DNA from 3 places in the Clostridium sp. 'White wine YQ' genome. Region 2 is predicted to be linked to each of the others. Evidence: riboswitches for the same ligand, from Rfam matches in the RefSeq annotation. Region 2 holds a riboswitch; each other region holds the start of a gene.
What was found. A riboswitch is a leader RNA that binds a small molecule or an ion and turns the genes downstream of it on or off. The one in region 2 is predicted to bind cobalamin.
Positions count from the first base shown of each region.

Region 1 (5,142 bases), on a different contig from region 2:
GAGATCGAGAAAAATCTAAAGCCATTACAATATGGATTTGCAGGTTATAGGTTTAATGATAAAAATGGAGCTAGAGTAGCATTAGAAACATCATTAAAAGAATTGATACCATTAGCAAAGACAAACCCCAGTATATCTAGTTGTCTTTACCCAGCTAGCGGAACCTATAACTATAGAGTTATCTCAGGTACTGGAAGATTAAGTCCACATTCTTTTGGAATAGCAATAGATCTTAAAAGTGATCCTAGAGATTATTGGAAGTGGAGTACTGAAAAAAAGGCAGAGGAAAGAATTAAATCATATTCAAAGGATTTAGTTCAGGTTTTTGAAAAGAATAACTTTGTTTGGGGAGGAAAATGGGGACATTTTGATATTCTTCACTTTGAGTATAGACCAGAAATAATAATAAAAGCGAAATATTTTGGAAACTGGAAAGAAAATGATGGAAGCTGGTATAAAGGAGCGCCTGTAGACAATGAGGAAGTAAAGAAAGCTATTGAATTAATTGAAGATAGGCTAGAAGATAATAAAGAACAAACAACTCTTTCAGAAGCAGAAGATAAGGAATTGGTAGAGTTTGTTCAAGACATATTTATCAATAGAAATAAGGCTATCTTGGATAAAAACTTAGAACTAATAGAATCACTATATGATACCAATAGCAAGTATGGAAAATGGGCCTATGAATATGAAGAAAGAAAAGTGAAATATTTAAATAATTGGGCAGAAAAGCAAGGAGTTAAATTTACTGAAATAATACCAAAGGTAATTATAAGAAGAAGTAGAGGAGGAAATGATAAATATTCCTTTAACATAATGTGTAACACAGAATATAAATATATATATGAAAATCTTCCGGACATTGTTAATAGTTCTAGAATAGGTACATATCATTCCTTGCAACTTACTAAACAAGAAGGGGAATGGGTAATAACTAAGGAGTGGTATACAGATCCATTTGCTGATTCTCTCAGTTTAGACAATATAAAAGCAGAAAGTATAAAACAACATATTATTTCCCAGGAAACTAGGGATATTTCTGACATAAATGAACGAAGAAAGGGAGCAATGCAATATGCAGATGCTTATTGCGGAGCTGCCTCACTACCTGAGTATGGATTTAAGTATAATAAGAATTATAGAGATTTTAATCCAGAAGGAGGAGATTGTGCAAACTTTGCATCACAAGTACTCCATGAAGGAGGTAAATTCAAAAAGAATTCTACTTGGAATTATAATAAAGGAAGTGCTACAGGCCCATGGGTAAATGCGGATAAGTTTACCTCATATATGATACATAGCGGAAGAGCTTCAGTTATTGCACATGGAAGCTATGAAAAAGTTTATAAAGCATCATATAAGTTGTTGCCTGGAGATTTTGTGGCATATGAGAAAAAAGGAGACATCACACATATTTCAGTAGTATCAGGAGTGGATTCAAAGGGGTATACATTAGTTACTTGCCACAATACTGATAGAAATAATGTTCCTTGGGATCTAGGTTGGAGTGATAAAAAAATAAAGTTTTGGTTAGTAAGAGTACATTATTAATAATAAGTATTCTTTGTAGACAGAGTTATACTACAATGCTATAATCTTCATACAAAGTAAATATTGATAAAACATAGGTGACTAATAGGTGAAATATATTTATTTAAATAAAGCCTTTAAATGTCCCATAAGGGAATTAGTATAATAGGGAAACAGGTGAAATTCCTGTGCGGTCCCGCCGCTGTAAAAGAAGAGTCTTAGTTATAGAGTCACTGGGAAACTGGGAAGATAAGCTAAGATTATGACACTTGAGCCAGAATACCTGCCTAAGTTTTTGCACTAATAGGGTTTTTATGTTTCACTAAAAATTCTTCGAAGTTTTAGTTCGACTAAAATTCATATGTGCCAGAAAATTGTTAGAAACCACAATTTTCTAACAAGTATGAATTAAGTCTCACAGTTAAAACTTCTTTAGAATTTTTGTTCGACTTGAGATTAATACATGCCGTAAAAATTGCCAGAAACCGCAATTTTTAAACAAGTATTAATCAAGTCTCACGATAAAAATTCATCTCTACGAGCGATGGAGAGGGTGGCTAAATGGACAAAGTGATTTTAAGATTACCTTGATTATTTTTCATAGCCTTCTGACATTATTCAGAAGGTTTTATTTTTTATTTAAAGGGAGTTTATTATGAAAAAAGCAATTATAGTTTTAAGTTTTGGAACATCTTACTTAGATGCATTAGAAAAAAATATAGTTCCAATGGAGAGAGAAGTTGAAGAAAGATATGGAAAAGAGTATAAAGTAATTAGAGCCTTTACTTCCCATAAGATTATTAAAAAACTAAAAAAAGAACATGATATGAGTATTTTTACGCCAGAGGAAGCATTGGAGTCTCTATTAAATGAAGGATATGAAGAGGTAACTATACAGCCTCTGCACATAATACCTGGACAAGAATTTGACTACATAAAAAAGGTAACAATTATTTATAAGGATAAGTTTACTAGTTTAAGATTAGGACGCCCGTTGATATATTTTCAGTCTGATGAAGTTAACTTAGATTATGATGACTTAGTTTGTGCAATTTCGAATAACCTACCTAAGGATAAGATTGTTGTATTAGCTGGGCATGGAACTCATCACCCAGGCAACTCTTGTTATGGATGTTTTCAGAATAGGCTTAGAGATTTAGACCATGGGAACATAATAATCGCAACCATTGAAGCTTATCCATCATTAGAGAATGCTATAAAGTATTTGAAGGATAAAAATATACAAAGGGTTGTATTGGCACCATTTTTACTTGTAGTAGGAGATCATGCAAGAAATGATATTTTCTCAAGTGAAGAAGATTCTTGGGCCTCTACACTTAAACGTGAAGGCATAGAAGTTGAAGAGTTCAATGTTGGGTTAGGTGAATATAAAGAAGTTAGAAATATATATATGAAACATTTAGAAGATGCCCTAAGTGGTAGATTCCAAGGTTTTGGAGAAAATTTAAAAGGTTAGTAAGTATAGGGTTTTTGATAGGAAACTTTACTTATTCTTGTTTGAGTTCAGGCATTAATAAGTTAATAGTTGAACTTAAAACCCTGTAGCTTGAAGGAGTTTTTATATGAAATCTGTAGTTATTGCATCAAATTCATCAGGGGGAGGCAAAACAACATTTACAATCGGGTTAATGAATCTATTGAAAAGAAGAGGTTATGATATAGCAGGGTATAAAGTAGGGCCAGACTATATTGATGGTGCCTTTCATGAAAAAATAACAGGAAAACCTTCTAGAAATTTAGATTTCTTTTTACAGGGAGAAGATGGACTTAAAGCGGTTTATAGCAGAAATAATGAGGATATAGGAATTGTTGAAGGGGTTATGGGTGTATATGATGGAATCGGAACAACTCTTGAAGCCTCAACAGCCCATGTCTCAAAAATTTTAGGTCTTCCGATAATTCTTGTAATCTCTCCTAAAGCTTCAAGTCTTACTTTTATAGCAGAGCTAAAAGGAATAATTGATTTTTCGGACTGTGAATTTGCAGGAATAGTATTAAATAATATAAACAAATCTTATTATATATTCCTTAAGCAATTAATTGAAGAAACATTAAATATAAAGGTTTTAGGGTACCTGCCCAAAGATGATAGAATTATTCTGGGATCTAGACATTTAGGACTTGTACAAAGTCAAGAGATTACAGATTTGCAAGATAAGATTGATGTTGTATCTAATCTTATAGAAGAAAATGTAGATGTAAATTCAATCTTAGAAATAATGAAAGAAACAGATAAATTTAAAGATAGATATCATTTAAGTCCGCTTGGACTTAGAATAGGAATTGCAAAGGATGTAGCCTTTTCTTTTTACTATAAAGAGAATATAGAACTTCTGGAAGAGGCCGGAGAAGTTATATATTTTTCCCCTCTAAATGATGAGAAAGTTCCAGATGATTTAGATTTGATATATTTAGGGGGAGGATATCCAGAAGTTTTCAGTAATGAACTTTCTAAAAATATTAGTTTTTTAAGCAGCATAAGGAATGAGCTAGAAAAAGGTACACCATGCTATGCTGAGTGTGGAGGCATGATGTATTTAATGAAGTCCATTGAGGGTGAGAAAATGGTAGGTTTTTTTGATGGAGAAGCCTATATGACTAAAACATTAAATAATTTTGGATATAATCATATAGATATTTCGGAGAATCAATTAATTAAAAGAAACTTATCAATAAATTCTCATGAGTTTCATAAATCTAAGGTTGAATGTAGTAATAAAACTGTGTATAAACTTAGCAAAAGAACCTTTAATGGGGGATTAAAAGAGTGGACATGTGGATATATAAAAAATAATACTCTTGGGGCATATGGACATGTTCACTTTTTCTCTAATTTAGATTTTATAAAAGAGATTATAATTAGTTGTAAGGAGAGAAAAAATGCAGTACGTTAAGAATCCAATGGAAATCGAACTAAAGAGTTTTGAAATAATAGGAAAAGAAATGGGTGAGCATAGCTTCAACAGGGAAGAGCTTTCAATTGTAAAAAGAGTTATACATACTACAGCAGATTTTGAATATAAAGATTTAGCTTATATAAGAGAAGGTGCTATAGAAGAAGCTAAGAGATTACTTAAAAGTGGAGTAAAGATATATACTGATACTAATATGGTTGCGGCAGGAATAAATAAAAAAGCACTAAAAGATCTTGGATGCGAAGTTATAACATATGTTTCATTAGATGAAGTAGCTAAGAAGGCAAAAGAAGAAAAGACTACAAGATCTATGGCTGCAGTTAGCAAAGCGGTAGAAGAAGGCGTAGAATTCTTTGTGTTTGGGAATGCACCAACTGCATTATTTATTTTAAAAGAGTTATATGAAGAAAGAAAAGCAAGTCCTAAATTTATTATAGGAGCTCCTGTTGGTTTTGTGGGAGCAAAAGAGTCAAAGGAAGAAATTGAAAAACTTGATATTCCTATGATAACAATAAGGGGTAGAAAGGGAGGAAGCAATGTAGCAGCAGCTATAGTTAATGCTTTAATGTACCTTTTAGTGGAGAGAGAATAATGCTTGATATGTATGTAAATGCAGGTGGAAAAAAGCTTAGGTGTGGATATACTACTGGTTCTTGTGCAACAGCGGCAGCTAAGG
Region 1 covers NZ_JAQYUU010000003.1:218,285-223,426, reverse strand. The annotation lists partial or broken gene PTZ02_RS13300 (M15 family metallopeptidase) at 1-519, shown strand, start outside; gene PTZ02_RS13295 (amidase domain-containing protein) at 505-1,551, shown strand; cobalamin riboswitch at 1,653-1,835, shown strand; gene PTZ02_RS13290 (sirohydrochlorin cobaltochelatase) at 2,186-3,007, shown strand; gene PTZ02_RS13285 (cobyrinate a,c-diamide synthase) at 3,114-4,445, shown strand; gene PTZ02_RS13280 (precorrin-8X methylmutase) at 4,432-5,058, shown strand; gene cbiD (cobalt-precorrin-5B (C(1))-methyltransferase CbiD) at 5,058-5,142, shown strand, end outside.
Region 1: linked by a shared signal. The riboswitch ahead of PTZ02_RS13290 (sirohydrochlorin cobaltochelatase) and the one ahead of PTZ02_RS08295 (HoxN/HupN/NixA family nickel/cobalt transporter) in region 2 are both predicted to bind cobalamin.

Region 2 (5,142 bases):
GCCACATAACGCTAAGTCACCCCATTTAGCAGAAAATATGGTAGTTACAGCTGTGATGAGCACTATTATTTCAAATATTAAGGTTAATATTATTGGCGTTCTATTCTTATATGTATTATCCATGACCTAAATCCTTTCTTAGCTTCATATGGGCCTACATATAGTAATGTGTCAATAATAATTACTTTTTATACAAAGTTAGAAGTAAGAAGGATATATTAAAAAATGACAAAGGAATCTTGTTATAAATTAGTACAAGATTCCTTTTAGTTTAGGTTGATTAACTGGAAGAATTCAATATGGGTACTTATACATATAAACCAAATTATTGTCTTTATCAAAACCGCTTAATGATACTAAATTGCCACCTTTATTATCAGAATTCCAATAAAATATAAACATTTTACTTGAATTAATAGAATAATCCCAAATAGTTTCCTTATTATTTATTTCAGAATATAATCTTACCGAGGTTATACTTGGATCATTTACATATCCAAATACATAATTTTTAGTTACATGCTTAATAGTTGCTGTTCCCTCAAAAGATTGAGTAATTTTTTCTGAAGTATTTATTGGAAGAACGTAAGTGTAACCAGAAGGGTACCATTTTACTATCTTTTTCTCTACAGCAGTTATTGAAATCCAGTTTTTATATTTACCTAAATATATTTTCCCATAATCTAATGAGATTTCTTTTTGGGTTTCAGATGGACCATAATGTTCATTTGTCTCAGAATCCCTTAGTGCACCTTTGGCTGAGAAGCTACCATAAGAAAGTAAATAAAAATGAATGCATATGAGCAGAAGAATTAATGCAATTATCCATTTAATAATATCTGGCAGTTTGTCTTTTATATTCATATGCTTGTACTCCTTGAACAAGGAATCTTCATTTCAAAGGTTCTATCATATAATTGAAGCTTTAGTGTAATATCTTTGCTATTTGAATTGATATAGTTATAAGAAATTAAATCCTCTTGGCCAAAGAGTTTTCCTTTGCTTTCTCCACTACGACTAATATATTTATTACCCTTATCATCATATAATTCTATCGACTGAAAATAAAAGTTTCCTCCTATTTTTTTATGCTTATAGCTATATCTTAAGTAAGTATTTTCATCTGTACATGTTATTCTTTGAATTGTCAAAACATCATTATCGATTTTTAAGCTCTTATTAACTTCGATATCATATGCAGTACCTTTTTTTATTTTATCCTTTAATTCAGCATTATCTAAGTATTTCCCAGAGGGTATACTTGTGAGTATTATTGGGATTAATAAAATAATACAAATAACAATGATAGTTTTTCTAACTCTTTTCAATATAATATCCCCCTTAGGTTTAATAATTAAAGATTAATCTTATCAATATTTATTAACAAATTATAACATTTTATTACATATATTGTATATATGTATATTGTATATATGTATATTGCTTTTTGTATTACGCATAATAAAACTGAAAGGTGGTTACATGATGAAGAAGGTTAGAGTTTTATTAATAGTTTTATTAAGCTTATTCTTAAATATATTTGTGGCAATACCTGTGCTTGCGAGTCCAGCAACTACTTTTAAGGAAGGGGTTTATAAAATATCTGATTTAGAACCATCCCCTAATAATTTATATACAATTGAAAACATTTCTCCTAAGAAGAGTATTTTTATATTAGTTGCTAATGAAAATCAAGTGGCTATGCAAATTATAAAATTAGAGCCTGGCACACAAAAATATGATTTGAGACCTATGAAGCCTGAGTATAGAATTCTATTAATTGGCAATGGAGAGGCTCGTATTCTTCCTAAAACATGATTAAGATAAAAATGTAATAAACAATAGAATTGAAAGGTGGATTTATAATGAAAAAGTTTATCATTTCATTAATGTTTTTATTATTGTTAACCTCTAATATTGCTAATGCATCACCTGCAGCTAGGGCTACTAGTAATACTTTTAAGGAAGGGGTTTATAAATTATCAGATTTTATTTATTCGCCTACCAATATGTATAATCTCAAAAATGTTTCATCAAGTAATACTGTATATTTGCTTATATTTGATGAAAGTCAAGCAATAGTGCAATCTATAAGACTAGAACCTAATTCGCCTTATTATAATACAATATCACTTAGGCCAGACGATAGACTCGCTATATTAGGTAATGGAGAAGTATATATAGCACCGAAGACATCTTAAAAACACTTTCATATAAAGTGTTTTTTCTTTATGCATTGTAGTAAAAGAACTATACTTGTTTAAAGTAATGTGCTATTATACCATTTGTATATAATATAGGTTTAATCGTAGTTGATTAATTAAAAGGGAAGCTGGGTGAAAATCCCTCACGGTCCCGCCACTGTAAAAGAGTAGTTCTTATAAAATATGTCACTGAGATATCTCGGGAAGGCTTATAAGAATGTAGATACTTAAGTCAGGAGACCTGCCTATATTTTGAGAAAAATAACTCTACGGATGATAGGGGGTATTTGTAATGATAAATGTTTATATTTATTTTCGCAATTAAGCCTCTTGACAAATAAGTTAAGGGGCTTCTTAAATGAAAATATTATATAAAGGATGGAAAACTTTTTGGAGACAATAAAATCAAATATACAAGAAAAGAAATATTCAGGATTCATTAGATATATTATTGCTGTATTAGCATTGCATATCATAGGTATAGCATTATTGATAACAGGAGTTAGCAAGTATCCACAAATAATTGGTATGGCAGTTCTTTCTTATACTTTAGGACTTAGACATGCTTTTGATGCAGATCATATAACTGCAATAGATAATACAGTAAGAAAGCTGGTACAAGAAAGACAAAATCCAAAAGGAGTAGGCTTTTTATTTTCCTTTGGACATTCAACAGTTGTAATATTAATGGCTACTCTTACAGTTTTTGCTGTAAAGTGGACGGAAAACAGTATGCCAAAGTTTCAAAAGTATGGAGGGGCTGTTTCGCTTGCAGTTTCAGGCAGTTTTCTTCTCATTATTGGATTAGTTAATCTATTCATGTGGAAGGATATTTTTAAAACCTTTTTAAAAGTAAGAAAAGGCACTTATAAAGAAGAAGAGCTTGATTATGAAGATACTAAGGGCTTTATTAATAAACTAACTGGAATTGTGTACAAGTCTATAAGCAAAGGATGGCATGTGTATATATTGGGGTTCCTTTTTGGACTAGGGTTTGATACTGCAACTCAAGTTTCTCTTTTAGCAACTTCAGCAACTGCAGCAAGTCATGAGATACCAATTCTTGCTACACTATCTTTCCCAATCTTATTTACAGCAGGTATGAGTTTAATGGATACAGCAGATGGTTTCTTTATGTGCACGGCATACGAATGGGTTTTCTCAACACCAATTCGCAAAATTTATTATAATCTGACCATTACTGGACTTTCAGTAATTGCAGCTTTGTTTATTGGATTTATTGAAATAATACAAATGATAACACCAATACTTGGACTAGATAATGAATTTTGTAACTTCATTAGTAACTTAGATTTTAATATAGCTGGTTATATTTTAGTAGGATTATTTATAGTGGTATGGGGAATATCCTATGCCGGTTGGAAGATACTTAATATTGGAGAAAGATAGAATTATTTGTAGGAACACAATATGAATAGTATAATTGGATTAACATTAACAGTAAATTGGGGTGGCTATTTTGAAAATAGAAAAAGTAAATCTAGAAAATATGGAAGAGGCAATAAAGTTATCAATAGAAGTTTTTAATAGAGAACAGCATATTCCTGAAGAGTTAATTCCAATAAGAGAAGAACTGGAACCCATTTGGTGGTGTGGAAAATTAAATGGAGAGATAGTTGCTGTTGTTGCAAGTTGGAAAGAACATGGGGAATGGCATTGGGGAAGGTATGCTGTTGATAAAAAATTGCGCGGAAAAGGTTTAGGTAAGAATATTGCATTATTTTCACTTAATGAAGTCTTTAACCTTGGAGCAGAGGAAATATATATTGAAGCAAGAGACATAACTTTAAAAATGTTAGAAAAGTTCGGCTGCGAAGTGATTGGAAATGCAGAAGATTTTTATGGAGATAGGGTAACGCCTATTGTATTAAAAAAGAATAAATTTATAGAAAGATAAAGAATTAAGAGGAGCCTTTTTATATCTAAGGCGCCTCTTTTTTATAGGCTATTTAAGTTTTTCATTAATCATATTTTCTACTAAGTCTAAATAATCTCCATCATATTCGATTACTTTATTTGCAATAAGTAGTGCTATACCATGTACTAAACTCCACATAGACAGGGTATCTAAGTAATACATATCTTTTTTAGTTGATATGGAACTAAGGTAATTCTCACAACATTTTTTGAAAATATGGAAAGGAGAATTATCAAGATGATGTAACTCATTATTGCTAACAAGTATTGGATATTTATGTTCAGTAAGAAACATAAATTTTAGGTATTCAGGATTTTCTACCATAAACTTAACGTAGGATTTTCCCATCTCAAGAATTTGAATTTTAGGATTATCAGGATATTTTTCTGTAGATTCTAATAAAGAAGCAGAAAAAGCCTGCCAAACTTCTAAAGCTATTGAGTTAATCAAATCTTCTTTATCTTTAAAATGCTTATAAGGTGCAGTATGGCTTACACCACACATACTAGCCACTTTTCTTAATGAAAATCCTTCAAAACCTTCTTTATTTAAAAGTTGTAGACCATTTCTTATCATATCTTCTTTTAATGTACCATGATGGTAGTTATCTTTTGCCATTTAATTTTTCCTCCAAAATAGTTTCTAAAAAAATTATATCATAAAATGTTGACAGTGTAAACTTAGTGAAATATAATACAAATATAAAGTTTACAGTGTAAACATACTAAAAGGAGGATAACTATGAATATATTGTTAGTTAGTGATGGTGAGGGTACAAATAGTGTGGGAGAAGAACTTCAAGAAGAGTTACTTAAAAAACTTAGTGAGAGTAATTATAGTTATAAATACTATAATGTTAAAGATGAGAAAATGAATAAATGTGTAGGCTGTTTTAATTGCTGGTTAAAGACACCGGGACTATGTGTTTTTGATGATATAACTAGAGATATAAGCAGAGATGAGATAAATAGCGACTTGTATATCGTCTTAAGTGAAGTA
Region 2 covers NZ_JAQYUU010000001.1:1,653,563-1,658,704, reverse strand. The annotation lists gene PTZ02_RS08320 (hypothetical protein) at 1-123, opposite strand, end outside; gene PTZ02_RS08315 (hypothetical protein) at 295-864, opposite strand; gene PTZ02_RS08310 (DUF5643 domain-containing protein) at 861-1,328, opposite strand; gene PTZ02_RS08305 (hypothetical protein) at 1,486-1,818, shown strand; gene PTZ02_RS08300 (hypothetical protein) at 1,866-2,201, shown strand; cobalamin riboswitch at 2,282-2,467, shown strand; gene PTZ02_RS08295 (HoxN/HupN/NixA family nickel/cobalt transporter) at 2,595-3,614, shown strand; gene PTZ02_RS08290 (GNAT family N-acetyltransferase) at 3,685-4,122, shown strand; gene PTZ02_RS08285 (TetR/AcrR family transcriptional regulator) at 4,171-4,761, opposite strand; gene PTZ02_RS08280 (NAD(P)H-dependent oxidoreductase) at 4,885-5,142, shown strand, end outside.

Region 3 (5,142 bases), 750 kb from region 2:
TTCACTTCTCCCTTGATATAAACCTTTGTAATTTCCCTCTGTTTCACCGTGCCTAATTAATAATATCTTCATTTTATCTCCTAAAATAAATAGCTACTGTATATTAAAAATACTAATAACTCATTTAATTCTACTGACGCACCTAATATGTCTCCAGTTATCCCGCCTATTCTTTTCTCTATATAATTTCTAAATAGTATTGTGAAAAAAAAGCAAATACTTAATAAAACTACTCCTTGTATTCTTCCTATAATAGAAATCAGCATAATCCCCGTCAATAATGCAATAATAAAATTCTTTTTCTCTAATACTCCAATAAATAAATCTCCCATGCCTTCTTTTTCTCTTGCATATTTTCTTTTATACATAAGAAGAGTAATCAAAGTTCTTGAAATTATAGGTGCTAAAATAATCCCCTTATATATCTCTATAGAGTTTATTGAAGAAAGGGTAATAATCTTACCTGCTATTAAAAATATTATTCCTAAAGCTCCAAAGGTTCCCACTCTAGAATCTTTCATTATCTCAAGTATTTTCTCTTTACTTCTACCTGAAAAAATCCCATCTATGGTATCACCTAAACCATCTATATGAATAGCACCAGTAATAACTACATGTGAAATTACTGTTACAAAAATAGAAGTATTAAAAGGAACTATTCTACTACTTATATAAAATATAGATGCTTCAAACGCACCAACTATAAGTCCTACTAATGGGAAAAAAGCTACTCCTTTTTGAAAGTTTTCTCTTTCAACTTTTAAATTAATATTTATAGGTATTCTAGTCATAAATTGAAGTATCAATATAAAATTTTTCAAGGTTATTCCCCCTTAATCTTAACTGGTATGCCGCTTACAACTAAAAATACCTTATCAGCTTCTCTCGCAATATATTGATTAACTCTTCCTGCAATATCTCTAAATTCTCTTCCTAATTTATGTTCTGGAACAAGCCCTGCTCCAACTTCATTGGTGACAATGACTATCTCTGTTCCATAGTTATCCTCAATATTTTTAAATTCCTCTATCATAAAAGAAATTTCTTTTAAAATATCCTCTTCTTTTTTCCTATAATCAACTTTAATTAAATCTTTCTCTTCAAAGGATTCCATATTCATAAAAAGTAGGTTTGTAATCATAACAGTAATGCAATCTAAAATAATTCCATCATATACATTTTTAATTTTTGTTGCTATATTTTCATAAGCTTCTAATGTATCCCAACTTGGATTTCTACTACTTCTATGCTTTTGTACTCTTTCCTTCATTTCACCATCTAAAGGTATTGATGTTGCAATATATAGTACTTTTTCTTTATCCTTAAGCAACTCTTCTCCAAAAGAAGACTTTCCACTTCTAGCCCCTCCAGTTACTAAGATCATATTTCTTCCCTCCATAGGTCTTTATAATCTTTTATATCTACATTTCCTTCCTCAAAAGTTCCCATTTCATTTATTATCTTTAATGAATTTTCTATAATATTTATTGCAAGGGGGCATCCTGACCCCTCACCAAGTCTCATTGAAAGATTTAACATTGGATTTAATCCTAGTTCATTCATTGCAATATTATATCCTTGCTCCTTTGAGATATGAGATGGGAACATATAATCCTTTGTTTCAGGATCTATTCTATATGCAATTAATGCTGCCACTGCTGAAATATACCCATCTATAACTATTGGCAATTCATACTTTTTAGCTCCTAGATACAATCCAACCATTCCAGCTATATCAAAGCCTCCGACCTTATGTAATACATCCATAGGATCTTCTTTAATTGGCGAATTAATCTGTATCACTTTCTCGATTACTTGCTTTTTCAAGGTAAGCTGGTCGTCTTTAAGTCCTGCACCTCTTCCTACTGCTTCATCAATACTACAATTTGTTAGTGCAATAAGTACTGAAGATGAGCTAGTAGTGTTACCTATCCCCATTTCTCCTGTTCCGATAATGTCATACCCTTGCTTTTTTAGGTCATAAGCTATTTCTATTCCAGTATTAATAGCCTCATTTGCTTCTTCAATAGTCATAGCTTCACCTCTTGCTATATTAGAAGTTCCTTTTCTTATCTTTTTTATTATTAAACCAGGATAATTAATCTCTTCCTTTATGCCAATATCTATGACTTTAAGATCACAATTATTAACTCTTGCAAGAACACCTATGCCCGTAATTCCTCTTAAGAAGTTTATTGTCTGCATAGCAGTAACGCTTTGAGGTGCTGATGCTACCCCCTCTTCGCATACCCCATTATCACTGGAAAAAATAACAATTGCTTTTTTATTTATTTGATTTTCTACCTTGCCAGTTATTCCTGCAAATTTAATTGCTATATTCTCTAGTTCTCCAAGGCTACCTATAGGCTTAATTAAGTTATCTAATTTTTCCTTAGCTTGAAGCATTGCATTTTTGTTCATTTCCTTCACCCCAATTTTTTATAATAAAAAAACCAGCGGAATATCCACTGGAAACATTAATCTAATATTTTAGCAATATAAAATAAATCTACATGTTCATTTAATTATTAATAATGCTAATCACTTAATGGTTTCCTTTCTCCCTCCGAAAAATTTACCCTATCACATCTTAGGCAGGTCTTCTGGCTTTGATTCATCCTACTCCCTATCCTTCCCAAGGGTTTTCCCTCAGTGGTTTAATATAGGTTTCATCCTCATTACAGTAGCGGGGGCTGCCTGGGCGTTTAACCCAATTCCCTTTTAACCTGTAAAATAACTTTTCTCAATCTATTGATTCAAAAATTGTTATCTTTACTAGGCACCTTAAGATATACTATTCAGTTTTTTAAATAATATCACACTAATAATTCTTTGTAAATGCGCTATAAATCCTTCAAATTATCAATTAGCAATTCATTTAGATTTCTAGACTTTATTGCAAACCTTACATAGGTATCATCAAGATTTTTGAAATTTGAACAATTTCTTATGAGTATTCCTTTATTTAATAGCCTTTCATATAATTCACTAGTTTTCATTGTATCTAACTTACATAAAATGAAGTTACAATTTGTATCATAAACTTTTTTAAATACTGATAGATTAGATAGTTCATTTTTCATATAACCAACTTCATTAGCTATCCACTCTCTACTTTTACTTATGTAATTTTCATCTTTGTAGGATTTTTTCAACGCTATTTCTGCAAAAGAGTTTATATTCCAAGGAAGCTGATATTTCTTTAATTCTTCTATAAATTCCTTATCACTGGTTATTCCATATCCTAGTCTAGCTCCTGGCATTCCAAAGAATTTAGTAAATGCTCTAATTATTACTAAACATTTATAACTAGCTATTTTATCTACTAATGAACTACCTTCTCTTGAAAACTCTACAAATGCCTCATCTACTATAATCTTTTTATTCTCTTTTTCTGCAAAATCTAATACCTCTTGAAATCTCTCTTTATCGATTATATTTCCAGTTGGATTATTAGGATTCCCTAGAATTATTCCATCTAAATTCTTTAAAGAACTTAATATTTCACTATAATCATACTGAAAATCCTCAGTTAAATTTATATACTCAATTTCCGCACTATACTTTAAAGCAAAATCTTCGTATTCGACGAAAGAAGGCACAACTATTCCCAATTTACTAATCTTACTTATAGATAAGTCTAATATCTCTGACGCACCATTCCCAAGAATCATTTCCTCACTAGATATATTTATATTTTCATATCTTAATAGGTATTCACTAATACTTGCCTTTAATTCTCTATATTGATAATCAGGATATCTTACTACCTCATTAAATAATTCCCCTATGGAATCTTTAAGCATGTCAGTGACACCTAAAGGATTTATATTAGAGCTAAAATCTACAAGTTCTTTTCCTTTGAATAAACCATTAGTGTATATATCTCCACCATGCTTCCATCTTTCATCCTTCAAATTATTTCTCTCCTTTAGCTGTATCTACTATGAATTTTTCTATTACAAATGTTACTCCGTCTTCTTCATTACTCTTCGTTATAAAATTCGCAATACTTTTAATCTCTTCCTTTGCGTTTCCCATTGCAACACCTAGTCCTGCATATTCTATCATTTCTATATCATTCTCTGCGTCTCCAATTGCAATTATTTCCTCTTTAGAAATCCCTAGGTATTCAACTAACTTTTGTAATCCTGAAGCCTTATTACACCCTCTATTCATAAATTCTAACATAAAATCAACACTTCTAATAACATTGTACTCTTCAAATAATTCCTTAGGAACTTTTGCTGTAATTTTATCTAATACTTCCTTCTCTTCTTCTAAAACCACTTTAAGTATTTCATCATTATCTAACACATCTTTAAGAAAATCTACTTGCTTTATCTTTAAGTTTAATCTCTTTTCTTCATTGTCAGAAAACTTACTTGTTTTATTAACTAAGTCACCATTATTAGTAAATGCATGTATATATGTGTTAAGTCCTTTTACCTTATTATAAATATATTTTAGGTCTTTCCCAGTTAATGTTGCATTACTACTTACAACTGAATAATCACTTGTTTTACAAATTAAAGCTCCATTTAAACCAATAACATAATCTTCTTCTCCTGTAAGATCTAATTCATCTAGGTATTTCTTTATTCCCTGAATGGGTCTTCCTGAAGTAAGAACTATCTTTACACCTAATTCTTGGGCACTTTTTAAACCCATCTTTGTTATATCAGAAATACTCTTATCATCTTTTAACAAAGTTCCATCCATATCTATAGCAATTAGTTTGTACATAATTAGTCCTCCTGCATTAAATATCTTAAGTTATCTAGTATTAATTATAAACTTTTCTAGTGCATATGCTACTCCGTCTTCATCATTACTTTTAGTTATATAGTTTGCAATGTTCTTAATCTCATCTCTAGCATTCCCCATTGCTACTCCGAGTCCTGCATACTCAATCATTTCAAAATCATTAAGTTCATCGCCAATGGACATTATTTCATCTTGATTAATTCCTAAGTGTTTTCCTAGCTCCATTAACCCTGTTGCTTTATTACATCCCTTATACATAAACTCGCATAGATGATCAAAACTTCTAACAATGCTATATTCATTACTAAATTTTTTGTTTATATCTTCATATATATCATCTAACACATCAACCTTTGATATAATTAAAAACTTAAT
Region 3 covers NZ_JAQYUU010000001.1:2,403,779-2,408,920, forward strand. The annotation lists gene cobC (alpha-ribazole phosphatase) at 1-72, opposite strand, end outside; gene cobS (adenosylcobinamide-GDP ribazoletransferase) at 81-821, opposite strand; gene cobU (bifunctional adenosylcobinamide kinase/adenosylcobinamide-phosphate guanylyltransferase) at 824-1,384, opposite strand; gene cobT (nicotinate-nucleotide--dimethylbenzimidazole phosphoribosyltransferase) at 1,381-2,421, opposite strand; cobalamin riboswitch at 2,577-2,745, opposite strand; gene PTZ02_RS11940 (pyridoxal phosphate-dependent aminotransferase) at 2,844-3,917, opposite strand; gene PTZ02_RS11945 (Cof-type HAD-IIB family hydrolase) at 3,919-4,746, opposite strand; gene PTZ02_RS11950 (Cof-type HAD-IIB family hydrolase) at 4,777-5,142, opposite strand, start outside.
Region 3: linked by a shared signal. The riboswitch ahead of cobT (nicotinate-nucleotide--dimethylbenzimidazole phosphoribosyltransferase) and the one ahead of PTZ02_RS08295 (HoxN/HupN/NixA family nickel/cobalt transporter) in region 2 are both predicted to bind cobalamin.